DNA from 2 places in the Actinomadura miaoliensis genome. Region 2 is predicted to be linked to the other one. Evidence: riboswitches for the same ligand, from Rfam matches in the RefSeq annotation. Region 2 holds a riboswitch; the other holds the start of a gene.

Region 1 (15,479 bases), on a different contig from region 2:
CCTAGCATGGCGCCCAGTATCGCACGCATGTCATGTCAGGATGACAGGCGGTCACCTCGCGGATCGGAGCCGGGCGACCCGCCGTGGCGTCGCCGGGGCGCCGCCGGCGATGCGGTCGACGGTGGCGACGGCGTGCGCGCTCTGCAGGGGATGCCGAGGCCGGCCTTCACGCGTCCTCCAGGAGGACGTCGGCCAGTTCCTTCGGAGCGGTCACCATGGCGTCGTGCCCGACGTCCAGTTCGGTGGCGTCCCAACCGAATTCCCGGGGCAGCTGCGGGAAGGGCATCGGGCCGGCGGGGGTGCACACCACCGCGCGGCACGCGATCGCGTCGACCGCTCCCGTCAGGCGGGTCTTGTCGGAGAACGTCCGCCGGGGCTGGGGGGTCAGCCGCGGTTCCACCCACGCGACCTGGGCGGGATCGGTGACACCGGCGGTCGACGCGGACGTGAGGGGCACCAGTCCGTTCACGGTCACCGAGTCGACCCAGTCGCGGAAGAACCGGGGCGCGCGGTCGTCCAGCGACTCGCCGTCGCGGGCCGCCCACGCGTCCACCATGACGAGCCGCCGCACGCGTTCCGGCATCCGGTCGGCCGCCTCCCGGACGACCAGTCCGGCATAGCTGTGCCCGACGAGCACCACGTCCCGCACGTCCTCGTACCAGAGGGTCTTGAGGACGTCCTCCACATGCGTCTGCAGCCCGATCTCGGGGCTGCACAGATGGGCGCGCTCCCCGAGCCCGGTCAGCGTCGGCGTGAACACCTCGTGGCCCGCCGCCCGCAACCGCGCCGCCACGTCCCGCCAGCACCAGCCGCCATGCCAGGCACCGTGCACCAGTACGTACGTCGTCATCGCAGCTCCTCCTCGACCGTCAGCACGACCTTGCCCGTCGTGCGCCCTCGGGCGACCAGACGATGCGCCTCCGCCGCGTCCTCCAGCGGGAACGTCCGGTCGACGTGCACTTTCAGGGATCCCGCGCGCACCAGACCGGCCAGCGCCTCCAGGCCCGCCAGGTGCCCCACTCCCCCGGCCGCCCCCACGACGACGACCCGTTGCCCCATGTCGCCGTCCCACTCCGCCTGCCGTATCGCCAGCATCGTCGTCACGATCAGGAACACAAACATACATACAGCATGTATGTCAATGACCTGAGGCGGCCCAGGGCCGGGCCTCGGCGTGTCAGTCTCGGTGCAGGCACCCGTCGACGCGGCCCGCCACCCCGGCCAACATGAGCCTGAGCTGGCGCAACGTGTCGTCGGCCATGGCCTTCTGGTCGTCCGCGCGCGCGATGTCGAGGGCGGCCTCGCAGATGCCGCCGTACAGCAGCGACGTCAGCGCCTCCAGCGGCCGCTCGGGAATGCACCCGGCCTCGACCGCGATGCCCAGCCCCCTCCGCAACTGCTCCTTGCACCCGGCCTGGATGTCGCGCATGTCCGTCCAGCCCAGCGCCGCGGGCGCCTCCACCAGCGTGATCCGCCGCACCCCGGGTTCGAGGGTGGCCTCCAGCATGGCCGCGCAGCCCGCCAGGATCCCCTCCCACGCATCGGCCTCGGCGGAGAACGCCCGCCGCACCACGACCGCCAGCCGGCGCTGCTCCTCCGCGTACACCTCGCGGAAGATCTGCTCCTTGTTGCTGAAGTGGTGGTAGAACGCGCCCCGGGTCACCCCGGCCCGCTCGCAGATGGCTCCGAGCGACGTCGCCGCGAACCCCCCGTCCACGAACAGCTCCCGGGCGGCGGCCACCAGGGCCGCCGTCGTGGCCCTGGTCCGCTCCTCCTGAGTCCGCCGCACACCGGCCCTGGCGCCCACAATCCCTCCCCGAACTGGACCTCGCAAGCGACCCTACCGACCACTCCCCTCAAGCGCCCGAGCACGACCGCCGCTCGTCTCGCGAACAGCCGCGCCGTTCGCGTCGGGGGTCAGGAGGAGCCGTCGCGCTCGGCGAGCACGTCGTCGACGTCGACGGCGAACCGCCCGATCGCCCACGCCATGGCGCGCGTGTTGCGGTCGAGTTCGGCGCGGTGAACGTTCCGCACCGTGTCGCAGGGCTGGTGGTAGCAGGGATCGAACATGTCGCCGGCTCGCCCTCCGAACAGGGCGGCCTGCTCGGCGGTCTTGGTCTGGTACGTGCCGCCGTCCAGGCCGCCGATGGGAATGCCCACGTCCCGGAACGACAGGTGGTCCGAGCCGATGCCGGCGATGTCCTGGGGCTGGAAGGCGAGCCCGCGGCTGCTGTAGTACCCGGTGAGCACCCGTTCGACGGCCCCGGAACCGGCCGGCCCCGGCCCGCTGCCCGTGTTCGGGTTGTCGCTGTCGTCCCCGTCGATGATGAACCGGCCGAAGTTGGGTCCGGCGATCAGCTCGTAGTTCAGGTACAGCGCGATGGCGCGCCGCTGCTCGGCGGTGAGGTTTGCAACGTAGTGCTCGGACCCGACGTCCAGCAGTTCTTCGGCGCCCCACCAGGCGAACCGGACCTTGTTGCGGACGGCGTGCTGCTTGGGCGCGAGCCGCAGCGCCGTCTCCAGCAGGGCGGCCGCGGCGGTGGCGTTGTCGTTGATGCCGGCCGTCTCGCGCACGCTGTCGAGGTGGGCGCCCGCCATGACGACCCGGTCGTCCCGCCCGCCGCCCGTCTCGGCCAGGATGTTCTCGGTCACGCCGGCGATCCGGTGGCCGCGCAGGTCGAGCCGGATTCGGACCGGCGAGCGGCGGGTGCGCTCCGCGACCGTCTCCGCCCATCGCTGCGTCACCGAGGCGATCGGCAGGGGCACCGAGGCGGGGTCGAACACGTGGTTCCGGTAGATGTTGTCCGGCCGCGCGGTCGGCATGTACATCAGCACGGCGCGGGCCCCGGCCTCCGCGGCGACACGCACCTGCGTCACGAAGCCGCACGACGAGCGGGGCATCACGACCACCGCTCCGTCCGCCGGAGTCGCGTCGTAGTCCTCGCGTTCGCATCCCACGCTGGAGTCGACGGGCGGCGCGACGAGCGGAGCGTCGATCCCGCCGGGCGGCGTCGACGGCGACCAGCGCCACATCAGCACCCGTACCGCCGCGTCGTCCGGGGACGTCACGGCGCGTTCGGCGTCCACGCGATGGTCCTGGTACGGCACCGGTTGGCGGACGACCCGGTACCCGGCACCCCGCAGACGCTCGACCAGGTACCGGGCGGACGCGTCGAAGCCGGGGCTGCCGGTCGCCCGCGTGCCGCCGCCGATGTCGGCGGCGTGCTGCCAGGCCCGCAGGTGGACGAAGGCCGCTTCGCCCGAGACGGAGCGTTCCAGCTGTTCCGCCAGCCGGGACGAATGGCCGACCGGCGCCACGGCACCGACCCCGGCGACCACCGCGCAGAGCAGTGCGGGAAAGGCCGCGGTCATCGGATCACCTGCCGTCTCGACTGGTGACGGCCGCGATGCGCCGGTCGGCGATCACGCCCCTGCGCCGGTGCGGAACCTGCGGATCGAAGTCCATCGACGTCTCCCTAGCGCGGTGAATTTTCCCCGGAGGTGTCATCCGCCCCGACAGATCGCAACCTCGTCCGCTTTGTACCGCTTTCCCCATGGCCACGCAAGAGCGGAACAGCCTCCGGCTTCCGCGTCGCCACAGAAGGCATGACGCCTATCGAGCACCAGAAGAAATCCGCCGGGGCGGAGCCCGGCCGGCCATTTCGTGAACTGGCGGGCGAGGTACCTGTGGGCGCGCCGCGTGGGATTCGGTGCCGAGTGTTCGCGGCGTGTGTTGTGCACGTTGCCGGGATCGCGCTGGCAGGACGCCGATTCGTCAGGTCGTGATGGACCTTCCGCTGCGGCGCCAGGCCGTGCTGACGTCGAGGCCGAGGCGGGCCGCCCAGTCGATCGCCTCGGCGAGCGAGGCCTCCCCTGCGAGACGGGCCGCGGCGAGCGCGGGCGGAAGGGTGCCGTCGCGGAACATGGCGTCCCACTGGCCGGGGCCTAGCGACAGGAAGCGGAGCTGGCCCATTCCGGCCAGGACGCCCGGGTCGGCGATCTCCGTACGGGACAGGTCCAAGCCGTACAGGCGCGGCAGGGTGCGCAATGCGGCGATGTGGACGGGGCCGCCGCCGGTGACCGACAGCGTCCGCAGGGTGGGGTGCGCGGCCAGCGCGCCGAGGTCGCCACCCTCGTCGAGGCCGAGCGCGGCATCCTCCAGCGGCAGGTCGCGCAGCGGCCCCAGGTCGGCGGCCGTCACACGGTTCAACGCCAGTGCGCGCAGCCGTGGGGTGGCGCGCAGGACGGCCAGGTCGGTTCGGCGCGCGTCGTTGACGGTGAGTTCCTGCCACGAGGGTTCCAATGCCGTCGCATCCGGCAGGCTCTCCAGGACGCCGGAGGTCGGCGGTTCGGGGGCGCGCTCGACCCCCAGCTCCAGCCAGCCGTCCTCGTCGTCGACGTCGTACTCTCCTTCGTCGAGCAGGCGCAGGTAGCGGCCCAGCAGCGCGGTCACCGAATCGGCCTCGTAGGCGGGGCCGCGCTCGTAGTCGCGGCCGATCCGGATCACCTGGCCCGCACGGCCCTTCGGCGCCGGGCTCATGTCCACCGCGAGATAGTGGCCGCCTCCGTCGTGCGCGAACGGAATCCACCCGTCATGCCCGCTGCACCGCCGGACGGTCTCGACCGGATGGGCGTCCAGGACGACGGCGTCCCAGCCCAGCTCCCACCCGCCCCAGGCACGCTCGCGCTGCCGCGCGTGCTCCCGGACGACCTCGTCCAGCGGCAGCCACTCATAACCGTCGAACAGGCCCGCGAGCCCGCGTTCCCCGTCGGCGATCTCGTACAGGGCGCGCAGGTCGCAGGGCAGCGGGCGGCCCAACCGGCGTTCGGCCTCGCCAATGTCGGCCGCCGGGTCGCCCAGCTCGTCCCTCACCCCGAGTTCCGCACGGCGGCGCAAGTACTCGCGGAACCGCCCGGCCGCCGTCTCCGGGTCCCCCGCCGGGGCGGTGTCCAGCGGCCCTTCCTGAAGGTGGCCCGGTTCGGCGGGCAGGTAGCCGGGGTCGAGCACGGCACAGTACTCCTTGCCGAATCCCCGCCACACGCGCTCGTTGAAGGCGGTCAGCGAGTAGGCGCCGGACGGCTCGCACACCAGCTCCAGCGTCAGCAGCTCCCACCCCTGCGCCTGCTCGGCGGACGCCCACAGTTCGTCGAGCACTCCCTCGGCCACGCCGAACGCCTTCGCCGACCGGGTCTGCCCCCCGGACATGTCGTAGGTGAGGCTGCAGCTGCTGCTCAATCGGCCCGCCCACCCTGAGAACGTCGCCCGTGCCCAGCCTTCCGGCGCCGAGTCCGCCACCCGCCGAACGACCCGCTCCACCACCGGTACGTCCTCGTCGCGCATTCCCGCCCCTTCCGTCGAGTCCGTCCCCGAACCTAGAACGGCCCGCCGACAAACCGCTCCGCCGAAGCCGATCGACGGCCGGCGGTGCCGGTGGCCGCCGCTCGTCGGGGACGGATCGCCACGATCACGAGATGTCCTGCCCGCGCCGGGAGCCGTTGCCGTCAACGGCGCCGCACCGGAGGCGTACCGCTTGTGCCGCGGCGTCTTGGCGTTCCGGCCGTCCCAGGTCAGCCGTCGGGGAGACCGGTGTCCCACACCCCCGCTGCTTGGGCCGGGGTCATACGGTGGCGTCGGGCCAGCCTGGGGGGAGCAGGGAGGCGGGGGTGCCCATGGCCAGGCGGAGGCGTTCGGCGAAGCTCTCGTGCAGCAGCGGGCCCCAGGCGTAGTCGCTGGGCACACGGACGGCCTTGCCGATCAGCTCGTGGGTCTCGCCGGGCCGCTGCTCGGCCGGCTCGTCGGCGTACCGGACGGCCAGCAGCGCGTACATGTGGTCGAGGGCGCCGAACGCCTCACCGGCCACGGCGGGCAGCGTGCCGTCCGAGACCGCCTGTTCCAGCACCGGTTCCCACCACAGGTTCTCGGGGTCGGCGTCCTCGTCGTCGCCGCCGAAGTCGCGGCGCAGCCGGGCCCGGACCTGCGCGGCGACGCCCGGGTCGGCCAGGCCGCGCCGCCACACCTCCCGGCTCTCGGCCCCGCGTCCGCGCAGCGGCAGGGTACGGGCGAGCAGCTCGATCGCCAGCGGCCCGGCCTCGGCGTCGACGGTGGCGTCCTCGCCGTCGCCGAGGGCGGCGGTGAACGCCCCGATGGCCTGGTCGAGGTAGGCGATGCCGAGCGCCACCGCCAGCCGTGCGTAGGCGTGCGGCGCGGTGTCGCGGTCGACCAGGCGCAGGCCCGCGGTCAGGACGCGCTGGGCGCGGGCGGGCTCGCCGCGTTCCAGCAGCCGCTGCGCCAGGTCGTGGGCGGCCAGCGGGCCGTACTCGGCGTCGCCGGTGGCGATGGCCCGCTCCCAGCGTTCGCGGGCGGTGTCGAAGTCGCCCGCGTCGTCGGCCAGCCGCGCCAGCGCCACGTGCGCCGGGGGCAGGTAGGCCGGGTTGCCGAAGTCGACGACGACCTGCCAGGCGGGCCCGGCCAGCTCGTACTCCCCGGCGCGTTCGTGGGTGAGCGCCAGGTGGTAGGCGGCGCGCGGCCCGTACTCGGGGTCGCCGGTGGCGATGGCGGCACGGTCGGCCTCGCGGGCGCCGGCCACGTCTCCGGCGTCGTCGAGCACGACGGCCAGGCCGAGCGCGGCACGGGCGCGGACGGGGGTGTCGCCGAGCGCCAGGACCTGCTCGAACAGGTCGGCGGCGCGGTCGAGCTCGCCGTCCTCGGCGAGCCGCCGGGCCTCCTCGCACAGGTGCTCCGGGGTGTCACCGGGGGGCGGGGCCGAGGTGTCGCTCATAGGGTGCTCAGCCTATCGAGCCGCCGCCCGCCGGAGACGGGACGACACGAAAACCGACGGGCTTGATCATCGGTGTCCGTGCCGTCCCGCGGCGCGTGCCCCGCGCGGTTCTCGGGCGGTGCGGGTCAGTCCTCGAACGCCTCCGGCGGCGGGCAGGAGCACACCAGGTTGCGGTCGCCGTACGCCTGGTCGATGCGGCGCACCGGCGGCCAGTACTTGCCCTCGCGCAGCGACGGCACCGGGTAGGCGGCCTCCTCACGCGAGTAGGAGTGCTTCCAGTCCTCGGTGATCAGGCAGGCGGCGGTGTGCGGGGCGTTCTTGAGCGGGTTGTCGTCGCGGTCGTAGGCGCCGTCGGCGACCCGCTGGATCTCCCGGCGGATCTCGATCATCGCGTCGCAGAACCGGTCCAGCTCGGCCAGGTCCTCGCTCTCGGTGGGCTCGATCATCAGCGTGCCGGCCACCGGGAACGCCAGGGTCGGGGCGTGGAACCCGTAGTCGATCAGGCGCTTGGCCACGTCCTCGGCGGTGATCCCGGTCTCCTTGGTGATCTTGCGGAGGTCGGCGATGCACTCGTGCGCGACCAGCCCGTTGCGGCCGGTGTACAGGATCGGGTAGTGCGGGGCCAGCCGCCTGGCCAGGTAGTTGGCGGCGATGATGGCGCCCTCGGTGGCGGCGCGCAGCCCGTCGGGGCCCATCATCGCGATGTAGGCCCAGGAGATCGGCAGGATGCCCGCCGAGCCCCACGGCGCCGCCGAGATCGGCCCCACGCCGGTGCCGGCGGGGCCCGCCTCGGGACGCAGCGGGTGGTTGGGCAGGAACGGCACCAGGTGCTCGCGCACGCCGACCGGGCCGACGCCCGGCCCGCCGCCGCCGTGCGGGATGCAGAACGTCTTGTGCAGGTTCAGGTGCGACACGTCGGAGCCGAACTCGCCGGGACGGGCCAGCCCGACCAGCGCGTTGAGGTTGGCGCCGTCGACGTACACCTGGCCGCCCGCCTCGTGCACGGCCGCGCAGACGTCGGTGATGGTCTCCTCGAACACCCCGTGGGTGGACGGGTAGGTCACCATGATCGCGGCCAGCTCGGCGCGGTGCTTGGCGATCTTGGCGTGCAGGTCGTCGAGGTCGATGTTGCCGTGGTCGTCGCACTTGACGACGACCACCCGCATCCCGGCCATGACGGCGCTGGCGGCGTTGGTGCCGTGGGCCGACGACGGGATCAGGCACACGGTGCGGTGCTCCTCGCCGCGGGAGGCGTGGTAGCCGCGGATGGCCAGCAGCCCGGCCAGCTCGCCCTGGGACCCGGCGTTGGGCTGCACCGACACCTTGGCGTACCCGGTGATCTCGGCGAGCCGGTCCTCCAGCTCGGCGATCAGCTCCAGGTAGCCGGCGGCCTGGTCGACCGGCGCGAACGGGTGGATGTTCGCGAACTCCGGCCAGGTGATCGGCTCCATCTCGGTGGTCGCGTTCAGCTTCATCGTGCAGGAGCCGAGCGGGATCATCGACCGGTCCAGCGCGATGTCCTTGTCCTGCAGGCGGCGCAGGTAGCGCAGCATCGCCGTCTCGGAGCGGTGCGCGTGGAACACCGGGTGGGTCAGGTACGGGCTCTCGCGGCGCAGCTCGCCGGGGAACGCCTCGGCCGGGTCCTCGTCGTGCGCCGGGTCCACGCCGAAGGCGTCCAGGACGGCGGCGACGTGCTCGGGCAGCGTGGTCTCGTCGCAGGCGATCGCGACGTGGTCGGCGTCGGCGCGGCGCAGGTTGATCCCCCGGTCGCGGGCGGCGGTCACGACCTGGTCGGCGCGGCCGGGGACACGGGCCAGCACGGTGTCGAAGAACGCCTCGTGCACCACCTCGACGCCGCCGCGCCGCAGCCCGGCGGCGAGCTCGGCGGCGCGGCGGTGCACGCGCTGGGCGATCGCCGCCAGCCCCTCGGGCCCGTGGTACACCGCGTACATGCTGGCCATCACGGCCAGCAGCACCTGGGCGGTGCAGATGTTGCTGGTGGCCTTCTCGCGGCGGATGTGCTGCTCGCGGGTCTGCAGGGCCAGCCGGTAGGCGGTGGCGCCGTCGGCGTCCACCGACACCCCCACCAGGCGGCCGGGCAGCTGCCGCTGGAGCCCCTCGCGCACGGCCAGGTATCCGGCGTGCGGGCCGCCGAACCCGTACGGCACGCCGAACCGCTGCGCCGAGCCGACCGCGATGTCGGCGCCGGACTCGCCGGGCGGCCGCAGCAGCGTCAGGGCGAGCAGATCGGCGGCCACCACCACCTGGGCGCCGCGCTCGTGGGCCTGCTCGGTGATCGGCGCCAGGTCCCGCACGGCGCCCGACGCGCCCGGGTACTGCAGCAGGACGCCGAAGAAGTCGCCGTCGGGCAGCCCGCCGGACAGGTCGGCGGTGACCACCTCGATGCCCAGCGGGATCGCGCGGGTGCGGATCACCTCGATGGTCTGCGGCAGCGCGTCGGCGTCCACCAGGAAGGTGCCGGGCTCCTTGCGCTTGGACGCGCGGTGCGCCAGGGCCATGGCCTCGGCGGCGGCGGTGCCCTCGTCCAGCATGGAGGCGTTCGCGACCGGCAGCCCCGTCAGGTCGGCGACCACCGTCTGGAAGTTCAGCAGCGCCTCCAGCCGGCCCTGGGAGATCTCCGGCTGGTAGGGCGTGTAGGCGGTGTACCAGCCGGGGTTCTCCAGCACGTTCCGCATGATCACGCCGGGGGTGACCGTGCCGTGGTAGCCCAGGCCGATCATGGAGGTGAGCACGGTGTTGCGGCTCGCCAGCTCGCGCAGCCGGGCCAGCGCCGCGGTCTCGCTGAGGGCGGGCGGCAGGTCCAGCGGGCGGGCGGTGCGGATCGCGGCGGGCACCGCGTCGTCGACCAGGGCCTCGGCCCCGGAGTAGCCGATGGCCGCCAGCATCCGGGCGTGCTCGTCGGGGGACGGCCCGATGTGCCGGTCGGCGAACCGGGTCGGGGGATGCTGCGGCGACGCCACCGGGGCGAAGAACTGGGCGGTCATTGGGGATCCTCCTGGGCTGCTGCGGTCGCTCAGGGCGGCCGCCCGCCGCGCTGGCGCGGTCCGGCGACCTGTCTCCCCCTCTGTCTCGGCACCTGAGAGCTTCACCCGCGGAACGGGGTTTCCCCTTCGGTGAGACGCCCCCGCCCATCGGAAGGCGGCGCCTGCTTTCCAGAGGTGCCTCGCCCGAGCGGTCCTTTTGCCTGAGAGGTTCCGGGGAGGGTTTGCCCCTTCGGCGCCCCACGCTGGCGGCGTGGGGTCTCTCCCGCACAGGGTCGACGGCGTCCTATATGGGAACTCTATCCAACAGATCCGTGACGATCGTCCGCCGGGGGACGGCCGTGGCGACGCCGACTGCGCGGAATCCGCGCGCTCGCGGCGTCCCGCGCGGCCGCCCCGGCACGTCGCCAGTACGATAACCACAGCTCACGGACGGGATGATCGCCGCGGGCGCAGGGCGACAACTGTTCCCGGCCGGGGGCGGACGGGGGCGCGGCACGGTGCACGCGCCTCTCGACGCGACGCCGCCGGTTCTGGAACGCTCATCACGATGACAGGTCCGGACGGCGGTGCGGCGGTGACGCAGACCCAGGAGGAGACGGCGCCTCCCGGCGTGGCGGCGACGGTCGGCGTGCCGGTGGAGGAGCCGGCCCGGCCCGACCGGATCCGGCGGCCCTCGGACGCCATCCGGTTCGCCGCCTCGGTGGCCGGGCTGGTCGGGATCATGCTGCTGGTGTCGTTCGCCCAGCAGACCACCCACGGCCTGCAGACCGACATCGCCGAGGGCACCGCGCACGCCCCCCGCTTCCTGCTCACCCTGGCCACGCTGGTGTCCAGCTTCGGGGTGCTGGCGGTGCCGGTGGCCTTCGCGGTCGAGCGGCTGTTCCACAAGGACGGGGTGCGGGTCGCGATCGCGCTGCTCGCCGCGGTGATCGCGTTCGTGCTCACCATCCTGCTGGACGACCTGGTCGTCCCGGCCGCGCCCGGCGGGGTGCTGGACTCGCTGATCTGGGGCGGCACCGACACCGCGCCCGTGCACACCGACATCACGCCGGTCATCGCGTTCGTCACCGCCGTCGGCATGGCGGGCCGAAGCCGCTGGCAGGCCGTCACCTGGACGATGATCGGGCTGGCCGCGCTGACCGGCCTGACCGCCGCGACCGCGTCGGTGGCGGCGCTGGCCGCCACCTACTGCCTCGGCAGCGCCATCGGCCACGGCACCCTGTACGCGGTCGGCACCCCCAACCCGCGGCCGCCGGGCACGGCCGTGCTGGCCGCGCTGGAACGGCTGGGGCTGCGTCCCACCCGCGGGCGGCAGGTGCCCGGCGCCGCCGACGATCCGCGCCACTACACCGTGGCGACCGCGCACTCCCCCGGCGACGCTCCCGCCGACGCCACCGGGCGGCCCCTGCCGGGCGGCGACTGGCAGCTGCGGGTCACCGTCCTGGACCGCGACCAGCAGACCGCCGGGCTGCTGTACCGGGTGTGGCGGCTGGTGCGGCTGCGCGGCGGCTCCACCCGGCGGGCGCTGCGCTCGCTGCGCCGCTCGCTGGAGCAGGAGTCGCTCATGGCCTACGCCATGGAGTCGGCGGGGGTGCGCACGCCGCGGCTGGTCGCCACCTGCGAGGTCGGCACCGAGGCCGCGCTGCTGGCCTACGAGCACGTGCCCGGGCGGCCGCTGGACGCCGTGCGCGACGCCGAGATCACCGACGAGCTGCTCGAGGACGTGTGGCAGCAGCTGCGGCGGCTGCAGGCCGCCCGGCTGGCGCACCGCCGCCTGGAGGGCGACGCGATCCTCGTCGGCGACGACGGCCGCGTCCGCGTCGTCGACCCCCGCTCGGGCGAGATCGCCGCGGGCGACGTGGCGCTGCGGATCGACCTGGCACAGCTGCTCACCACGGTGGCGCTGCGGGTCGGGCCGGAACGCGCCGTCCGCTCCGCGGCGCGCGTCCTCGGCGACGGGCCGCTGGCCGGGGCGGTGCCGCTGCTGCAGCGGGTGGCGCTGTCGCGGTCCACCCGCGCGGCCGTCCGGCAGGACAGGGAGCTGCTGCCCCGCATCCGCGAGCAGATCCTGCGGCTCAAGCCGGAGACCGAGGCCGCACCGGTGCGGCTGGAGCGGTTCCGGCCGCGCACCATCCTGTCGATCATCGCGCTGACCGTCGCCGCCTACATCGTGGTGCCGCAGCTGTCGAGCGTGAACCTGCCCACCCTGATCTCGCAGGCCGAGTGGTGGTGGGCGGCGGTCGGGCTGGCCGCCTCGGCGGTCACCTACCTGGCGGCGGCGCTGATGCTGATGGGCTTCGTGCCCGAGCGGCTGCCGCTGGGCCGCACCGTGCTGGTGCAGCTCGCCGCGTCGTTCGTCAAGCTGGTCGCGCCCGCCGCGGTCACCGGCGTGGCGCTCAACACCCGGTACCTGCAGCGCTCGGGCGTGCGGCCCGGGCCCGCGGTCGCCAGCGTCGGCGCGTCCCAGCTGATGGGCATGGTGGCGCACATCCTGCTGCTGATCGTGTTCGGGTTCATCACCGGGTCGACCCACAACGCCACCAAGGACCTGGCCCCGTCGCGGACCGTGGTGATCGTGCTGCTGGGGCTGGCGGTGCTGGCCGGGATCGCGCTGACCATCCCGAAGGTGCGGCGGTTCGTGGCGGCCCGGCTGCGCGGCATGTTCTCCGGGGTGGTGCCGCGGCTGGTGGACGTCCTGCAGTCACCCAGCAAGATCGTCCAGGGGGCCGGCGGCACGCTGCTGCTGACCGTGGGGTTCATCGTGTGCCTGGACGCCTGCATCCGCGCGTTCGGCGGGTCGCTGCCGTGGACGGCCGTGGCGGTGGTGTTCCTCACCGGCAACGCCCTGGGCTCGGCCGCCCCCACGCCCGGCGGCCTGGGCGCCGTGGAAGGCGCCCTGACGCTGGCACTGACGATCTCGGGGCTCACCGCCGACACCGCCACCTCGGCGGTGCTGCTGTTCCGTCTGCTGACCTTCTGGCTGCCGGTCCTGCCGGGCTGGGCCGCCTTCACCTACCTGCAACGCAAGGAAGCGATCTAGCCCGTACCCCGCCGGGGCCGCGGCGGCGGCCTCGTCCGGGCCGCCGCGGGCGTCAGCCCGTCCGCCGGGCGCGGCGGCGGTGCGCCAGCTCGTCGTGGGGATGCTGGGCGGGACCGTCGGCGGCGGCTCTCTCTCCGGGCAGCTCGGCGAGGCTGCCCTCGACCTCCTGCCACACCCGGCCCAGCGCGATCCCGAACACGCCCTGCCCGCCCTGCAGCAGGTCGACCACCTCGTCGGCCGAGGTGCACTCGTAGACGCTGACCCCGTCGCTCATCAAAGTGATCTGCGCCAGGTCCTGGACGCCGCGGTCGCGCAGGTGCGCCACGGCGGTACGGATCTGCTGCAGCGACACCCCCGTGTCCAGCAGCCGCTTGACCACTTTGAGCACCAGGATGTCGCGGAAGCTGTACAGGCGCTGGCTGCCCGACCCGTGCGCGGCCCGCACGCTGGGCTCCACCAGGCCGGTGCGCGCCCAGTAGTCGAGCTGACGGTAGGTGATCCCCGCGGCCGCACACGCCGTCGGGCCGCGGTAGCCGACATCCTCAGGCGGCGCCGACACCTCGGTGTCGAACAGCAGTCCCTGCTCTCCGGCACGCTGGGACGCCATCTGCCTGTCGGGGGTCGCCTTGCCCTCGCCGCTGCTCACCGCCACGCGGACCTCCGGCTTCTATCAGCCCGCGGCGTTCCGTCAAGGGGGTTTGACGAATGACGCCACGAGTGTTCCACCAGCACGGTAGGTGCCGGTCAGAGTGTGGTCAACGTTCGTCGTCGGCGCGTCGCATGCCCGGATGAACCGCCTTCACGTGGGCAAACTGCACACCTTCGCACTCATTCTCTCCTACCCCGCCGCCTCCGGAGCCGAACGACCGGCCGCCCGCGCCGCAAGTTCACACAGATCAGAGCATGATCTTGCATCCGCGGCGCACCCGCTCCCGGGACGCCGACCCCCCGGCGCCCCGTCCTCGCACTCCTGTGCCGCACGTCACACGCCATACTCCCCCAGGAATCGGCGACCGCACATCCTCACGGGCCCAATGCCCTTACCCGGCGGCCACCTAACCGATACCGGCCACACTTTTTCTGGAGACCCGGCTCCACCGGCACGTTGGTGGGTCGAAGGCTGGCACGGCGGCACCTATGGCCGGGCCCCGCGTAGGAGACCAGGCGACCGCTCAGTCCGGACTGTGGTACCGGTTCCAGTCCGGCGGCCGTCGCGCCGCATCGATCTGTGCGCGCACTTCCTCCTTGCGCGCCTCCGAACGTTCCCGCAGTTCTCGGTCGGCCTCAGCACTCACGCGCTTCAACCACCGCCGATACCTGTGCCGCAGAGAGTCCCCACCTCGACGCCCCATGCGCCCAATGTGCTCCCGATCCGACCGATCAACAAGCGAGACCGCAAATCAGCCGAAAGACTCCCAGCCAGGCAGCCCGGGAAGGCAACAACCCGAACAGGCCCCCAGGCATCACTCTCTGAACATCCCGAGGACCCAAGCTCATCGAGCGGCAGCCCCACCTCGAGAGCGAAGCTCACACGCCAGGGGACGCACCTCAGACGGGGTTCCAAAGAGTCGCCCCCGGGAGAAACAGCGGGCCGGACCTACAGCGAAGGCAAGCGCAGCCCACAGACCAGGCGGACACACCTCGGACAGGAGTTCCAGGGGGTCGCCCCCCGGGAAAAACAGGCGAGCCGGGCCCTCGGCGAAGGGAAGCACAACCCACAAGGCAGGAGACGCACCTCAGACGGGGCTCCAAGGGGACGCCCCGGGAGAGACAGCGGGCCGGGCCTTCAACGAAGAAAAGCACAGCCCACAAGGCAGGGGACGAACTTCAGGCGGGGGCTCCAAGGGAACGCCCCCCTGGGCGAAACAGTGCGCCAGGCCCCCGACGAAAGTGAGCGCAGCCCACAAAGCAGGGGACGCACCTCAGACGAGGTTCCAAGGGGACGCGCCCGGGAGAGGCAGCAGGCCGGGCCCTCGGCGAAGGGAAGCACAGCTCACTAGGCAGGGGACGCGCCTCGGGCGGGGGTTCCAGGGGGTCGTCCCCCTGGGAGAGACAGGCGGGCCGGGCTTCGGCGAAGGTGAGCGAAGCTCACCGAGCATGCTTCGCCCCCGGTCAGCCAGCGCGGCCGAAGTCCTCGGGGGTGATGGTGTCGAGGAACTCCCGGAACTTCTCGACCTCGTCCTCCTGCTCGTCGGGGATGGCGACGCCGGCCTCCTCGAGCACGTCCTCGCTGGCGAAGATGGTCGCGCCGGTGCGCAGTGCCAGCGCGATCGAGTCGGACGGGCGGGCGCTGACCTCCACGCCGTTGGAGAAGACCAGGTCGGCGAAGAAGATGCCCTCGCGCAGGGCGGTGATGTTCACGGTGCGCAACTGGACGCTCAGCGCGTCCAGCACGTCGCGGAAAAGGTCGTGGGTCAGCGGACGGGCCGGCAGCACCCCCTGCTGGGCGAAGGCGATCGCGGTCGCCTCGACCGCCCCGATCCAGATGGGCAGGTACCGGTCGCCGTCGCTCTCCTTCAACAGGACGATCGGCTGATTGGAGGGCATCTCGACCCGGACGCCGACGACCTCCATCTGCTTCACTGCGGCTCCCTGCTGGTCCTCGCTGTTTCGATCACCACGTGCCCGGATCGATGTCTGACCGAACCCTAAGGC
Region 2 (15,479 bases):
ATGATGATGAGCTTCTGCCACCACTTCTTGGCGTAGAAGACGCGGTCCTCGTCGCCCGGCCGGACCTCTTCCAGCGCCGCGCCGCGGGCCGACTCGATCAGCCCCTGCCACGGGCCGGTGGAGATCTGCCGGACCTGCCCGGGCCGGTCTCCCCTGCGCGGCGGCAGCATGCCGATCATGCGGATGTAGCCGCCGAGCGGGATCCACTTGACCCCGTACTCGGTCTCCCCCTTGGTGCGCGACCAGAGCGTGGGCCCGAAGCCCACCATGAACTGGGTGGTGCGCACGCCGAACAGCTTGGCGAAGGAGAAGTGCCCGAGCTCGTGCAGCGCGATGGACGCCATCAGGCCCAGGAAGAGGATCAGCACCCCCGTCAGCCAGTCCACCGTGGCATCCCTCCGTGATCTCCGGCAACCCGCTCAGGGTACGTCATGAGATACGCGTCCGACCGCGTACGAATTCACCTTGGCCGCTCCGGGCCGTTCAGGCCAGGAAACCCCGCAGCAAGGCGCCCGTGCCCTCCAGGTGCTCGACGACGGCGCGGCGCGCCGCGTCCGGGTCCCCGGCGAGGACGGCCTCGACGATCGCGGCGTGCTGGACGGCGGCGTGCTCGATGTTGCGGCGCAGCACGGGGATCGCGTTGAGCAGGTCGGTGACGCGCATCCGGGCGTCGGCGCAGGCGGCGGCCAGCAGCGGCGACCCGGTCAGCTTGGCGATGGTCAGGTGGAAGCGGACGTCCAGGCGCCGGTACCCGGCCAGGTCGGCGCCGTTGACGGCGGCCAGCGCGGCGCGCAGCCGGTCGGCCTGCCCGCCGGTCAGCCCGGTGGAGGCCAGGTGCGCGGCGGCGCCGCTCTCCACGGCCAGCCGGTAGGTGAGGGCGTCGCTCAGCTCGGCGCCGCGATCGGCGGCGACCCGGGCCAGGTCGCCGTCGCGGGGACGCGGCGGCCGGTAGGTGACGAACGTGCCGCCCGCGCGGCCGCGCCGCGACTCGACGTACCCCTCCTGCTGCAGCGCGCGGATCGCCTCGCGCAGCGTCACCCGGCTCACGCCCAGGCGGGGCGCCAGCTCGCGCTCGGGCGGCAGCCGCTCGCCGTGGTCGACGACGCCCAGCTTGATCGCCTGCAGCAGCCGCTCGACGGTCTCCTCGAACGCGTTGCCCTCCCGGACGGGGCGGAACACGATCGAGGCGACCGTCGCGGGCTCGTCCCCGGTCACTTCTCCGCCCTCCCGACGCCGTCCTCGTTCCGTGGGCAAAGGGTAGACGCCGGGCCGGCGGCCCGGCCCGGCGTCGCCCGCCGCGGCGAGGTCAGGCGGGCGCGCCCGCGCCCGGCTCCCTCTCGCCGCCGAGCACGGCCAGCTCGGTGTCGTCGAGGGTGGTGCGCGGTCCGGTGAACCAGCGGCGCGCCGACAGCAGCCACCAGCCGCCGACCAGCAGCAGCACCACGCCGAGGGCGATGGGGGCGTAGTTGACCGCCGTCCAGTCGAAGTCGCCGCCGCCCGGCACCCCGGCGGGCGCCAGCGGCAGCACGAAGTACACCGAGATCACCGCGATCTCGATGACCGCGATCCAGCACATGACCTTGTACTTGGCGCCCAGCGTCCAGGGGCCCGGCCGGAAGGCGTCGCCCATCCGCAGCCGCAGCCAGATCGGGATGAGGAACGCCAGGTACAGCCCGATCACCGCGATCGACACCACCGCGTAGAACGCCACGGGCGTGCCGGTGGGGCTCTTGTAGAGGGCGGGCAGGGTCAGCACCAGCGCGGCTGCGCAGCCCATGATGATCGCGTTGACGGGGGTGCGGTTGCGGTCCACCTTCGCCCACAGCCGCGAGCCGGGGATGCCGCCGTCGCGGGCGAAGGCGTAGGTCATCCGGGACATGCTGGTGACGCAGCTCATCCCGCAGCAGAACTGGCCGATCACCGAGATCGCCACCACGATCTTGGCCAGCGCCGGGCTGAGCGCGGTGGTGAAGATCGCCGACACGGCGCCGAACTGCTCGTTCACCGCGTCGACGTCGGTGGCGGCGAACAGGAAGGCCAGCAGCAGGATCCAGCCGCCGACGCCCGAGTAGGCGATGGAGCGCCACAGCCCCTGCGCGGCGGTGCGGGCCGCGCCGCGCGTCTCCTCCGACACGTGCGCGCAGGCGTCGAACCCGGTGATCGTGTACTGGGTCAGCAGGAAGCCGAGGGGCAGCACGTAGAACCAGTACATGCCCTCGGAGAAGCCGGAGTTGTTGATCCGCTCGGTGAACACGAACGAGACGCTCTGGTGCGAGTCGGGCCCGAACACCAGGATCGCCACGACGGCGGCGACGCCGAACACGTGCCACCACACCGAGATGTTCTGCAGCAGCGCCACCAGCCGGTGCCCGAAGATGTTGATCAGCGCGTGCAGGACGAGGATCACCAGGAACAGCCCGAAGACGAAGCCCAGGTCGCCACCCCAGTCCTCGTTCAGCATGCCCAGCAGCACGTTGAGGAAGGTGGCGGCGCCGTAGTCCACCGACGCGGTGACCGCGACCAGGCCGATCAGGTTGAGCCAGCCGGTGAACCAGCCGTGCACCGGACGGCCCATCCGCGCCGCCCACCAGTAGATGCCGCCCGCCGTCGGGTACGCCGACACCAGCTCCGCCATGCAGAAGCCGATGACCAGGATGAAGCCGGCGATGATCGGCCAGCCCCAGGCGATGGCGACCGGCCCGCCGTTGTTCCAGGCCTGCCCGAAGGTGGTGAAGCAGCCGGACAGGATCGAGATGATCGAGAAGGAGATGGCGAAGTTGGAGAAGCCGCTCCAGGAGCGGTCCAGCTCCTGCTTGTATCCGAGTTCGGCGAGCCGCCTGGCGTCGTCGTCGAGCCGCGGGTCGGCGTGCGGGTCGGCCTTTGGGTCGGCGTGCGGGTCGGGCTGTCGGGCCATGGGGCCTCCTCGTGAGGCGATGGGCGGTTTCGGGGTCAGGGGCCGGCGAGGAGCTCCGGCCCGAGGGCGCCGACGACCGCCCCGGCCGCCTCGGCGCCCGCCTCGCTGGTGAGGTGGGCGGCGACGCAGCGCATCCCGGCGGCGCGCGCCGCCTCGATGCCGAACGGGGAGTCCTCGAACACCACGACGTCGGCCGGCCGGAGCGCGGGGCCCCGGCCGGACGGGGTGGGAGCCTGGCGTGACAGCAGGTCCAGGGCGCGCAGGAAGGTCTCGGGGTCGGGCTTGCCCGCCCGCACGTCCTCGACGGTGACGATCGCGTCGAACGCGCCGGCGAGCCCGGCCGCCGACAACACCAGGTCGACCTCGGCCCGGAAGGCGCCGGTGCCCACGGCCAGCGGAACCCGCCCGGCCAGCGCCCGGATCAGCGCCGCCGCCCCGGGCCGCACCGGCGGGGCGTCCCGCACCCGCTCGGCGTACCGCCGCACCCGCGCCTCGATGATCCGCGCCGCCAGGGCGTCGCGGGCCGGCCCGGCGGGAGCCGGGTCGCAGCGCTCCAGGACGGCGGTGACGATGGCGGGGTCGCTGCGCCCGGCGAGGTCGGTGAAGTAGGTGTCACGTTCCAGGACGACGCCGAGGTGCTCGGCGAGGATCTCGGCGTACACCTCGTACTGCAGCGTCTCGTCGTCGGTGATGGTGCCGTTGAAGTCGAAGATCGCGGCGCGGACGCCGGGGAGCCCGGCGATCGTCAGGCCCGGCCCGGTCATCGGGCGGCCCGCACGGTGTCGATGAGCCGACCGAGACCCGGGTCGGTGAGGTCGCGCAGGGCCTGGCCCCATTTGTCGGCGGCCTCGGCCCAGTAGTCGAACTCGGCGTCGGCCGCGTCGGCGGCCAGCAGCCCGTGGTGGACGGAGAACCACAGCGTCCACGTGTAGTTGGACGCCAGCAGGTAGAGCCGTACCCGGGCGACCAGCGCCTCGGTCAGGTCGGCGCCGAAGTAGGCCGCGGCCAGGGCGGCGGCGCGGTCGGGGTCGAAGTCGGCCTCGGCGGCGATGTTGCCCAGCTCGAAGGCGGGGTCGTTCATGCCGGACAGCTGGTAGTCGACGATCCGCACCGCCGCGCCCTCGTCGATGAGGTTCTCCGGCAGCAGGTCGTTGTGGCAGGGGACGAGCGGCAGCGGCGCGGCGTCCATGGCGCGTTCGATGCCGGCCATGACCGGCAGGTGGTCGGCGTAGCCGTCGGGCACCCGCAGCCCGTGGCGGCGGCACAGCGCGACCAGCTCGTCCTGCTTGCGGAAGATGCTGAACCGGTTGCCGAACGGGTCGGGCGCGGCGTGCAGCCTGCGGCAGGCGGCGGCGACGCGCGGGATCATGCCGGGGTCGCGCACGTCGTCCCGGCCGAGGGTGCGGCCGTCGACGAACTCCAGCAGCAGCGCGGGCCGCCCGTCGGCGTAGTCCTCGACGACCGCCAGCACGCGCGGGCCGACGCCGGCGCGGGCCGCGCGCACGGTGTTGTCGATCTCCTGGCGCAGCGGGACGCCGAGCCCGGCCTCGCTCACCGCCGGGTCGAGGATCCGCAGGACGTAGCGCCGCCCGCCGGTGTCGACGCGGATGACGCGGTGGCTGAGGCCGCCCTTGAGCGTGGTGCAGGTGACCCCGGCGCCGGACGGGTCCGGCGGCAGACCGGCTCGGGCGAGCACTTCCTCGATGGCAGCGGCCATGAACCGTCCCCAGTGTGAGTTCGGCGTTACATGGATTGGGCTGCCCTTAACCCATTGGAAACACGATCTGGGCGTCCGGGGGCCCGTCCATGCCCCCCGAAGACGTTCGATGTCCTGGAAGTCTGCGAGCGTGAGCGGCCCGCGTCAATAGGGCGCCGACGGTTTTCTTTCGGTTCGACCGCAACCCCTTTTGGTATGTCCATTGGCGTGGTAGGAAGTCGGTCATGACGGACGGAAGCGACGAATCGCTGCGTGGCCGGGCCTGGGAGGGCGTGCTGGCGGCCATCCGCGAGGGCGGCTACCTGCCCGGCGACCGGCTGCCGCCCGAGCGCGAGCTGGCCGAGCGTCTCGGGGTCAGCCGCGCCACGCTGCGCCTGGCCCTGCACGACCTGGAGCGCGCCGGGCAGGTGGTGCGGCGCCCCGGGCGCGGCGGCGGCACGTTCGTGGCCGCGCCCAAGGTGGAGCGCGACCTGGCGCACTTCGCCGGGCTGGCCGAGTACATCCGCCGGCAGGGCATGGTCGCCGGGACGCGGGTGATCGCGGTGGCGCTGACCGTCCCCGAGCCGCCGGTCGCCGAGGCGCTGCGGCTGGACCGGGACGAGCCGGTCGTGGCGGTCACCCGGGTGCGGCTGGCGGGCGGGGAGCCGATCGCGCTGGAACGCTCCCGCTTCCCCGCCCGGCGCTTCCCCGACCTGGCCGAGCAGGCGCTCGGCGGCTCGCTGTACGACCTGCTGCGCGACAAGTACGGCGAGTCGCCCGAACGCGCCGTCGAGCGCATCGAGCCGGTGGCCGCCGACGCCGAGACCGCCGGGCTGCTGGACGTGGCGCCCGGCACCCCGCTGCTGGCCGTGCAGCGGGTCGCCTACAACGCGGCGGGCGAGCCGATCGAGCACGCCGACGACCTGTTCCGCGGCGACCGCACCCGCGTCGTCGTCTGGACGTCCCCCGAAGAACGCTGACCCCCGGCCCGGACGCCACCCCCGCACACGAACCGATCCCGGCACGCACGAACCGATCCCGGCACGCACGAACCGACCCTGGCACGCATGAAGGGACCCCCGTGTCGAAGAACCTCCCCGGCCGCGCGCGCGTCGTCGTCATCGGCGGCGGCGTGGGCGGCACGAGCATCGCCTACCACCTGGCCGAACTGGGCGAGCGCGACGTCGTCCTGGTCGAGCGGGCCGACCTGACCAGCGGCTCGACGTTCCACTCGGCGGGCCTGGTCGGGCAGCTGCGCGCCGACCCCACGCTGACCCGCATGAACATGTACTCGGCCGAGCTGTACCGCAGGCTCCAGCAGGGCGACGACCCGCCCGGCTGGGTCGAGTGCGGCGGCATCCGGCTGGCGGGCACGCCCGAGCGGATGCAGGAGATCCGGCGGCAGATCGGCTGGGCCCGCACCTTCGGGCTGCCGCTGGACGAGATCTCGCCGGACGAGGCCAAGGCGATGTTCCCGCTGATGAGCACCGAGGGCGTGGTCGGCGCGGCGTACCTGGCCACCGACGGGTACGTGGACCCCTCCCAGCTCACCTACTCGCTGGCGGCGGGGGCCCGCGCGGGCGGCGTGCGGATCTTCACCCGCACCCGGGTGCTCGGCGTCGAGGTGAAGGACGGCCGCGTCACCGGCGTGCGCACCGACCGCGGGGACGTCGAGGCGGAGATCGTGGTCAACTGCGGCGGCATGTTCGCCGCCGAGATCGGGCGGATGGCCGGGGTGCGGGTGCCGATCGTGCCGATGTCGCACCAGTACCTGGTGACCGAGCCGCTGCGGACGCGCAGCGGGCCCGGGGGCGGGCGGGGACGGCTGCCGACCCTGCGCGACCCCGACCACCTGGTCTACTTCCGCGAGGAGGTGGACGGCCTGCTCATGGGCGGGTACGAGCGCGACTCGGCGTCCTGGTCGCTGCCGGACGACGGCGGCAACGGCCACGACGCGATCCCCGCCGACTTCAACGGGCGGCTGCTGGCCGAGGACTGGGACCGCTTCGAGGAGATCACCGCCAACTCCCAGCTGCGCGTGCCGGCGATGGCCGACGCCGGGATCCGCAAGCTGATCAACGGGCCGGAGGCGTTCACCCCCGACAACGAGTTCTGCCTGGGCGAGACCGAGGTCGCGGGATTCTTCGTGGCGGCCGGGTTCTGCGCGCACGGCATCGCGGGCGCCGGCGGCATCGGCAAGGTCATGGCCGAGTGGATCACGGCGGGCGAGCCGCCCATGGACCTGTGGCACATGGACATCCGCCGCTTCGGCCCGCACTACCGGTCGCCGTCGTACACGCTCAAGCGCACGGTGGAGAACTACGAGACCTACTACGACATCCCCTATCCCGACCGGGAGCGCACGGCCGGGCGTCCGCTGCGGGTCTCCCCCGTCTACGCCTGGCACGAGGCGCACGGCGCGGTGTTCGGCGAGAAGGCGGGCTGGGAGCGGGTCAACTGGTACGAGCCGAACGCGGCGGCCGGGGACGAGTCGCTGCGTCCGCGCGGCTGGGCGGGACGGGCCTGGTCCCCGGCGATCGGCGCCGAGCACGCCGCCACGCGCACCGCGGCGGGCCTGTTCGACGAGACGTCGTTCGCCAAGATCGAGGTGACGGGGCCGGGCGCGGCGGGCCTGCTGGAGCGGCTGTGCGACAACCACGTCGCCCGCGAGGTCGGCGCGGTCACCTACACCCAGTGCCTCAACTCGCGCGGCGGCATCGAATGCGACTTCACCGTCACCCGCACGGCCGGGAACGCGTTCCTGATCGTCACCGGGACGGCGTTCGGCGGCCACGACCTGGACTGGATCAGGCGGCACGCCCCGTCCGACGGCTCCGTGCGCGTCGGCGACGTGACCGGGCAGTACGCCTGCTTCGCGCTGTGGGGGCCGCGTGCCCGCGACCTGCTGGCGCCGCTCACCCCCGACGACGTCTCCGACGCGGCGTTCCCGTACCTGACGTCCCGCGAGATCGTCGTCGGCGACGTGCCGGTGCGGGCGCTGCGCGTGACGTTCGCCGGTGAGCTGGGCTGGGAGCTGTACTGCTCCAGCGAGTACGGCGCGGCGCTGTGGCGCGCGCTGGCCGCCACCGGGGCGACGCCGGGCGGCTACCGGGCGATCGACAGCCTCCGCCTGGAGAAGGGCTACCGGATGTGGGGCGCCGACATCTCCCCTGACCGCAACCCCTACGAGGCGGGGCTGGGCTTCTGCGTCAAGCTCGACAAGCCGGGCGGCTTCCTCGGCCGTGACGCGCTCGTCGCCGCCAGGGAGCGCGGCGTCGCCGAGCGGCTGCGCTGCCTGACGCTGGACGACCCGCGCGCCGTCTGCCTGGGCAACGAGCCCGTGCGCGTCGGGGACGACGTGGTGGGGCGGGTCACCTCGGGCGGCTACGGCTACACCGTGGGCACGTCGATCGCCTATGCCTACCTGCCCGCCGACCGGGCCGCGCCCGGCGCGAAGGTCGAGGTCGAACTGTTCGGCGAGTGGGTGACGGGCGAGGTGGCCCGCGAGCCGTTGTTCGATCCCGCGAACGCGCGCGTCCGCTCTTGACACCCCGGCCCCCCGACCCGGATAAATGGACTTCGTCCAGACCATTCGCTCTCCGACATCCCGGTCCGCCCCATGCCACAGAGATGAGCGTCTTGTGAGGAACCCCGGTCTGATCACGCTGGACGAGCTCCGCGACGAGGCGGCCGCGGGCCGGATCGACACCGTCATCATCGCGATCACCGACATGCAGGGCCGCCTGCAGGGCAAGCGCCTGTCGGCCCGGTACTTCCTGGACGAGGTCGCCGCCCACGGGTCGGAGGGCTGCAACTACCTGCTGGCCGTGGACGTCGACATGAACACCGTCGACGGGTACGCGATGTCGTCCTGGGAGACCGGGTACGGCGACTTCGTGATGCGCCCCGACCTGGCCACGCTGCGGCGCGTCCCCTGGCAGGAGGGCGCCGCGCTGGTCTTCGCCGACCTGACGTGGGAGGACGGGACGGACGTCGTCGCGTCGCCGCGGCAGATCCTGCGGCGCCAGCTCGCCCGGCTCGCCGAACGCGGGTGGGGCGCGTACGTGGGCACCGAGCTGGAGTTCGTCGTCTACCAGGACTCCTACGAGCAGGCCTGGACGAAGGGGTACCGCGACCTGACCCCGGCCAACCAGTACAACGTCGACTACTCGCTGCTCGGCGGCGCCCGCGTCGAGCCGCTGCTGCGCCGCATCCGGCTGTCGATGGAGGGCGCCGGGATGTACGTCGAGTCGGCCAAGGGCGAGTGCAACCTCGGCCAGCACGAGATCGCCTTCCGGTTCGCCGACGCGCTGACCACCTGCGACCAGCACGTCCTCTACAAGACCGGGGCCAAGGAGATCGCCGCCCAGGAGGGCATGTCGATCACGTTCATGGCCAAGCCGAACGAGCGCGAGGGCAACTCCTGCCACGTCCACGTCTCGCTGCGCGCCGAGGACGGCACGCCGGTCATGGCCGGGGACGGCCCGTACGGCCTGTCGGAGATCGGGGAGCACTTCGTCGCCGGCCAGCTGGCATGCCTGCGCGACCTCACGCTGCTGTACGCGCCGAACGTCAACTCCTACAAGCGCTACCAGCCCGGCTCGTTCGCCCCGACGGCGATCAAGTGGGGGGTGGACAACCGCACGTGCGCGCTGCGGCTGGTCGGCCACGGGCCGTCGCTGCGGGTGGAGAACCGGGTGCCGGGCGGCGACGTCAACCCCTACCTGGCCGTCGCCGCGCTGGTCGCCGCCGGGCTGCACGGCGTCGACGAGCGGCTGCCGCTGGAGGAGGCCTACCGCGGCAACGCCTACGTCTCCGACGCGCCGCGGGTGGTGGGGACGCTGCGCGAGGCGGCCGCGGACTGGCGCTCCAGCGCGCTCGCCCGCAAGGTGTTCGGGGACGAGGTCGTCGAGCACTACGCCAACGCCGCCCGGGTGGAGCTGGACGCCTACGACCGTGCCGTGACCGACTGGGAACTGTTCCGCGGCTTCGAGCGCCTGTGAGGGGACCGATGGACTTCGATGTGATCAACCCGGCGACCGAGGAGGTCGTCGCGGCCGTGCCGATGGCCTCCACCGAGGAGGTCGACGCGGCGGTGGAACGCGCCAAGGCCGCGTTCCCCGCCTGGCGCGCCGTGGCGCCCGGCGACCGCGCCCGGCTGCTGCGGGCGTTCGCCGCGCAGGTCGACGACCACGCCGACGAGCTGGTCGACCTGGAGGTGACCAACTGCGGGCACCCGCTCGGCCAGGCCCGCTGGGAGGTCGCCAACCTGCGCGACACGCTGTACTACTACGCCGCCGCGCCCGAACGCCTCACCGGGCGGCAGATCCCCGTGCCGGGCGGCCTGGACGTGACGTTCCACGAGCCGCTGGGCGTGGTCGGCGTGATCGTCCCGTGGAACTACCCGATGCCGATCATGGGCTGGGGCGTGGCCCCGGCGCTGGCCGCGGGCAACACCGTGATCGTCAAGCCGTCGGAGCTGACCCCGCTGACCGCCCGCCGCGTCGGCGAGCTGGCGCTGGCGGCGGGCCTGCCCGAGGGCGTGCTGCAGGTGCTGCCCGGGGAGGGCCCGGTGGCGGGCCGGCGGCTGGTGAACCACCCGGACGTCCGCAAGATCGTGTTCACCGGGTCGACGCGGGTGGGCCGGGAGATCCTGGCCGCGTCAGGGCCCCGTGTCAAGCGGGTCACGCTGGAGCTGGGCGGCAAGAGCGCCAACATCGTCTTCGCCGACGCCGACGTGGAGCGGGCCGCCGCCGCGGCCCCGCTCGCGGTGTTCGAGAACGCCGGGCAGGACTGCTGCGCCCGCTCCCGGATCCTGGTGCAGCGCCCCGTCTTCGACCGGTTCATGGAGCTGCTGGAACCGGCCGTCCGCGACGTCGTCGTGGGCGACCCCCGCAAGGACGACACCGAGGTCGGGCCGCTGATCAGCGCCGCGCACCGCGCCAAGGTCGCCTCGTTCGTGCCGGACGACGCGCACGTGGCGTTCCGCGGCTCGGCCCCGGACGGCCCGGGGTTCTGGTTCGCGCCGACCGTGCTGCTGGCCCCCGGCGACCCGGCGCGCCTGCCCGCCTGGACCGAGGAGGTGTTCGGCCCGGTCGTGGTCGTCGCGCCGTTCGACGACGAGGACGAGGCCGTCCGGCTGGCCAACGACACCGAGTACGGCCTGTCCGGCTCGATCTGGACCCGCGACGTGGGCCGCGCCGTGCGCGTCTCCCGCGCCGTCGACTCGGGGAACCTGTCGGTCAACTCCAACTCGGCGGTGCGCTTCTGGACGCCGTTCGGCGGGTTCAAGCAGTCCGGGCTGGGCCGCGAGCTCGGGCCGGACGCCCTCGACGCGTTCACCGAGGTCAAGAACGTCTTCATCGCTACCGAGTAGGAGTGGCTCAGGATGCAGCGCTTGCAGGACCGGGTCGCCGTCGTCACCGGAGGCGGCGGCGGCATCGGGCTGGCCACCGCGCGCCGGTTCGCGCGCGAGGGCGCGAAGGTCGTCGTCGCGGACGTCGACGAGACCGCGGGCAAGGCCGCCGCCGAGGAGGTCGGCGGGCTGTTCGTCCGCACGGACGTGGCGCGGGAGGACGAGGTCGAGGCCCTGTTCCGGGCCGCCAAGGAGGCCTACGGCCGCGTCGACGTCGCGTTCAACAACGCCGGGATCTCCCCGCCCGACGACGCGTCCATCCTGGACACCGGGCTGGACGCCTGGCGGCGCGTGCAGGAGGTCAACCTGACCAGCGTGTACCTGTGCTGCAAGCACGTGCTGCCGTACATGCGCGAGCAGGGCAGGGGCTCCATCGTCAACACCGCGTCGTTCGTGGCGGTGATGGGCGCGGCCACCTCGCAGATCTCCTACACCGCGTCCAAGGGCGGCGTGCTGGCCATGACCCGCGAGCTGGGCGTGCAGTTCGCCCGCGAGGGGATCCGGGTGAACGCGCTGTGCCCCGGACCGGTGGACACGCCGCTGCTGCGCGAGCTGTACGCGGCCAACCCGGAGGAGGCGGCGCGGCGCCTGGTGCACATCCCGATGGGCCGGTTCGCCGAGGCCGACGAGATCGCCGCCGCGGTGGCGTTCCTGGCCTCCGACGACGCCTCGTTCATCACCGCGTCCCAGTTCCTGGTGGACGGCGGGATCTCCGGCGCCTACGTCACCCCGCTATGACCGGCACCGCGAACGAGACGAGCCGCCCCGTCATCGGCATCACCGGATACGTCGAGGACGCGAGCTTCGGCGTGTGGAACATGCGGTCGGCGCTGGTGCCCTACGCCTACGTCCGGCAGGTGGCCGAGGCGGGCGGGCAGCCGGTGCTGCTGCCGCCCGTCGGGGCGCCGGCGTCCCTGGTGGACCGGCTGGACGGGCTGGTCGTCGCGGGCGGCGGCGACATCGACCCGGCGCTGTACGGCGCCGAGCCGCACCCCGAGGTCTCCGGCGTCCGGGACTTCCGCGACGGCTCCGAGCTGGCGCTCGTGCACGCCGCGCTGGACCGCGACCTGCCGTTCCTCGGCATCTGCCGGGGCCTGCAGGTGCTGAACGTGGCGCTGGGCGGCACGCTCGTCCAGCACCTGCCGGACGTCGTCGGCGGCCGCACCGACCACTCCCCCGCCCCCGGCGTCTACGGGCACTTCCCCGTCCGCGTGGAGCCGGGGTCGCGGACGGCCGAGGCCCTCGGCGGCGACACGACGCCGACGGTGGCGCACTACCACCACCAGTCGATCGACCGGCTCGGCACCGGCCTGCGCGCCGTGGCCTGGGCGGACGACGGCGTCGTCGAGGCCGCCGAGCTGCCCGGACGCGCGTTCGCGCTGGGCGTGCAGTGGCATCCCGAGGTGGGCGACGACCCGGCGCTGTTCCTGTCCTTCGTCGCCGCGGCGCGGATCTACGCGGGAGGGGAGGCCGCTGATACGCTGACCCTGCGCCGCTGATCCCGTGCGGGAGAGCGCCCTCGCAGCCGGCGGGGGCCGCCGAAGGAGCAAATCCTCCCCGGAACCTCTCAGGCCCCAGGACCGCGCAGGCCAGGCGCCCTCTGGAAAGCGGGGACACGGTCCCCCGCCGAAGGTGAAAACCCCGCGCGAGGGGTGAAGCTCTCAGGCGCCGATGACAGAGGGGGAGGCACCGACGACGCCGGTGCGCCGATGGGACGATGATGATGCGCGTCCCGACGCGCGCCCCCGCGATGAAGGAGCCCACCCATGTCCAGGAAGACGCCGCTCTACGAGGTCCATGCCGACCTCGGCGCCACGCTCGTCGACTTCGCGGGCTACCAGATGCCGCTGCGCTACCAGAGCGAGACCGCCGAGCACCGCGCCGTCCGCACCGGGGCCGGGCTGTTCGACCTGTCCCACATGGGAGAGATCTTCGTGTCCGGGCCGGGGGCGGGCGCCGCGCTCGACCACGCGCTGGTGGGGAACCTGTCCCCCATGGCGGTCGGCAGGGCCCGCTACACGATGATCTGCGCGCACGACGGGGGCGTGCTGGACGACCTGATCGTCTACCGGCTCGCGGCCGAGACGTTCATGGTGGTCGCCAACGCCGCCAACGTCGACACCGTCCGCGAGGAGCTGACCGGGCGGGCCGCCGGTTTCGAGGCCGCCGTCGACGACCGCTCCGCCTCCTACGGCCTGGTCGCGCTGCAGGGCCCCCGCTCCCAGGACATCCTTTCCGGATACACCGAGGCCCCGCTGGCCGACCTGCGTTACTACGCCGTCATGGCGGGGGAGGTCGCCGGGGTGGACGCGCTCATCGCCCGCACGGGCTACACCGGCGAGGACGGCTTCGAGCTGTTCGTCTCGTCCGGCGACGCCGTGGCGCTGTGGCGGGCGCTCGCCGCCGCCGAGGGCGTGGTGCCCGCCGGGCTGTCGGCGCGCGACACCCTCCGCCTGGAGGCGGGCATGCCGCTGTACGGCAACGAGCTGACCACCGAGACCACCCCCTACGAGGCCGGGCTCGGCCGCGTGGTCAAGCTCGACAAGAAGGCCGACTTCGTCGGCAGGTCCGCCCTGGCGGCGCAGGCCCAGACCCCGCCAGGCCGTAGGCTCGTGGGGCTGGTCGCGCGCGGCCGCCGGGCCCCCCGCAAGGGGTACCCGGTCGTCGGCTCCGACGGCACGCCGTGCGGCGTCGTGACCAGCGGCGCTCCGTCGCCCACACTGGGCAGGCCGATCGCCATGGCGTACGTCGACAGCGGCGTCGCGGAGAGCGGGCTCGCCGTGGACGTCCGCGGCCGGCACGAGCCGGTCGACGTCGTCCCCCTGCCGTTCTACAAGCGATCCTGAAACACCTGGGAGAAACGAACGTGAGCGTTCCGGAACAGCTCCGCTACAGCGAGGAGCACGAGTGGGTGTCCGGCCTCGACAACGAGGACGGCATCGTCACCGTCGGCATCACCCAGCACGCCGCCGACGCCCTGGGCGAGATCGTCTTCATCGAGCTGCAGCCCGGCGAGGGCGACACCGTCGAGGCCGGGGAGCCCTGCGGGGAGGTGGAGTCGACCAAGTCGGTCAGCGACATCTACTCGCCGGTCAGCGGCGAGATCACCGCGATCAACGCCACGGTGGTCGACGAGCCGAAGGTCATCAACGACGACCCGTACGGCGAGGGCTGGATCTTCAAGGTGCGGCTCAGCGAGGAGCCGGGCGACCTGCTGGACGCCACCGCCTACGGCAAGCTGATCGAGGAGGGCTGACCCGTGTCCCTCAACGAGTCCCTGGCGGCCGTCGACCCGCAGGTGGCCGAGGCCGTCGCCGCCGAGCTGCGCCGCCAGCAGGGCACGCTGGAAATGATCGCCTCGGAGAACTTCGCGCCCGTCGCCGTGCTGGAGGCGCAGGGCTCGGTGCTGACCAACAAGTACGCCGAGGGCTACCCGGGGCGGCGCTACTACGGCGGCTGCGAGCACGTCGACGTCACCGAGCAGCTGGCGATCGACCGGGCCAAGGAGCTGTTCGGCGCCGAGCACGCCAACGTCCAGCCGCACTCGGGCGCGCAGGCCAACACGGCGGTCTACTTCGCCATGCTCCAGCCCGGCGACACCATCCTCGGCCTGGACCTGGCGCACGGCGGGCACCTGACCCACGGCATGCGCCTGAACTACTCCGGCAAGATGCTCAACGTGGTCGCCTACCACGTGCGGCCCGAGGACGGCCGCGTCGACATGGAGGAGGTCGCCCGGCTGGCCGCCGAGCACCGCCCCAAGATGATCGTGGCGGGCTGGTCGGCGTACCCGCGCCAGCTCGACTTCGCCGCGTTCCGCGAGATCGCCGACTCCGTCGGGGCCCTGCTCATGGTGGACATGGCGCACTTCGCGGGCCTGGTCGCGGCCGGGCTGCACCCCTCGCCCGTCCCGTACGCGGACATCGTCACCACCACCACGCACAAGACCCTCGGGGGTCCGCGCGGCGGGCTGATCCTGGCCCGCGAGGAGTACGGCAAGAAGATCAACTCGGCGGTGTTCCCGGGCATGCAGGGCGGCCCGCTGGAGCACGTGATCGCCGCCAAGGCGGTCGCGCTGAAGATCGCCGCGTCGGCGGAGTTCCGCGACCGGCAGGCCCGCACCCTGGAGGGCGCCCGCATCCTGGCCGAGCGGCTGCTGGCCGAGGACGCGGCCAAGGCCGGGGTGAAGGTGCTGACCGGCGGCACCGACGTCCACCTGGTCCTGGTCGACCTGGTCGACTCCGAGCTGACCGGCCGGGACGCCGAGGACCGGCTGCACGACATCGGCATCACCGTCAACCGCAACGCCGTGCCCAACGACCCGCGTCCGCCGATGGTCACCTCGGGCCTGCGGATCGGCACCCCCGCCCTGGCCACCCGCGGCTTCACCGCCGAGGACTTCGCCGAGGTCGCCGACGTGATCGCCGAGGCCCTGCAGCCGTCCTGCGACCAGG

Evidence for each region. A riboswitch is a leader RNA that binds a small molecule or an ion and turns the genes downstream of it on or off. The one in region 2 is predicted to bind glycine.
Region 1: another riboswitch for glycine. It lies ahead of gcvP (aminomethyl-transferring glycine dehydrogenase); the one in region 2 lies ahead of gcvT (glycine cleavage system aminomethyltransferase GcvT).

The regions. Positions count from the first base shown of each region.
Region 1 is NZ_BAAAZG010000008.1:34,153-49,631, forward strand. Features, by position in the region: gene ABD811_RS09390 (GntR family transcriptional regulator) at 1-29, opposite strand, end outside; gene ABD811_RS09395 (alpha/beta fold hydrolase) at 167-850, opposite strand; gene ABD811_RS09400 (zinc-binding dehydrogenase) at 847-1,122, opposite strand; gene ABD811_RS09405 (TetR/AcrR family transcriptional regulator) at 1,178-1,807, opposite strand; gene ABD811_RS09410 (M28 family peptidase) at 1,918-3,372, opposite strand; gene ABD811_RS09415 (SMI1/KNR4 family protein) at 3,776-5,236, opposite strand; gene ABD811_RS09420 (tetratricopeptide repeat protein) at 5,619-6,779, opposite strand; gene gcvP (aminomethyl-transferring glycine dehydrogenase) at 6,905-9,784, opposite strand; glycine riboswitch at 9,855-9,962, opposite strand; glycine riboswitch at 9,963-10,059, opposite strand; gene ABD811_RS09430 (flippase-like domain-containing protein) at 10,332-12,824, shown strand; gene ABD811_RS09435 (MerR family transcriptional regulator) at 12,877-13,476, opposite strand; gene ABD811_RS09440 (bifunctional nuclease family protein) at 14,937-15,407, opposite strand.
Region 2 is NZ_BAAAZG010000028.1:67,031-82,509, forward strand. Features, by position in the region: gene ABD811_RS21505 (M50 family metallopeptidase) at 1-386, opposite strand, end outside; gene ABD811_RS21510 (FadR/GntR family transcriptional regulator) at 484-1,215, opposite strand; gene ABD811_RS21515 (amino acid permease) at 1,307-2,914, opposite strand; gene ABD811_RS21520 (HAD family hydrolase) at 2,950-3,678, opposite strand; gene ABD811_RS21525 (phosphotransferase) at 3,675-4,631, opposite strand; gene ABD811_RS21530 (GntR family transcriptional regulator) at 4,856-5,590, shown strand; gene ABD811_RS21535 (GcvT family protein) at 5,692-8,157, shown strand; gene ABD811_RS21540 (glutamine synthetase family protein) at 8,252-9,613, shown strand; gene ABD811_RS21545 (aldehyde dehydrogenase family protein) at 9,622-10,986, shown strand; gene ABD811_RS21550 (3-oxoacyl-ACP reductase) at 10,999-11,763, shown strand; gene ABD811_RS21555 (gamma-glutamyl-gamma-aminobutyrate hydrolase family protein) at 11,760-12,524, shown strand; glycine riboswitch at 12,522-12,618, shown strand; glycine riboswitch at 12,622-12,707, shown strand; gene gcvT (glycine cleavage system aminomethyltransferase GcvT) at 12,792-13,871, shown strand; gene gcvH (glycine cleavage system protein GcvH) at 13,892-14,281, shown strand; gene ABD811_RS21570 (serine hydroxymethyltransferase) at 14,285-15,479, shown strand, end outside.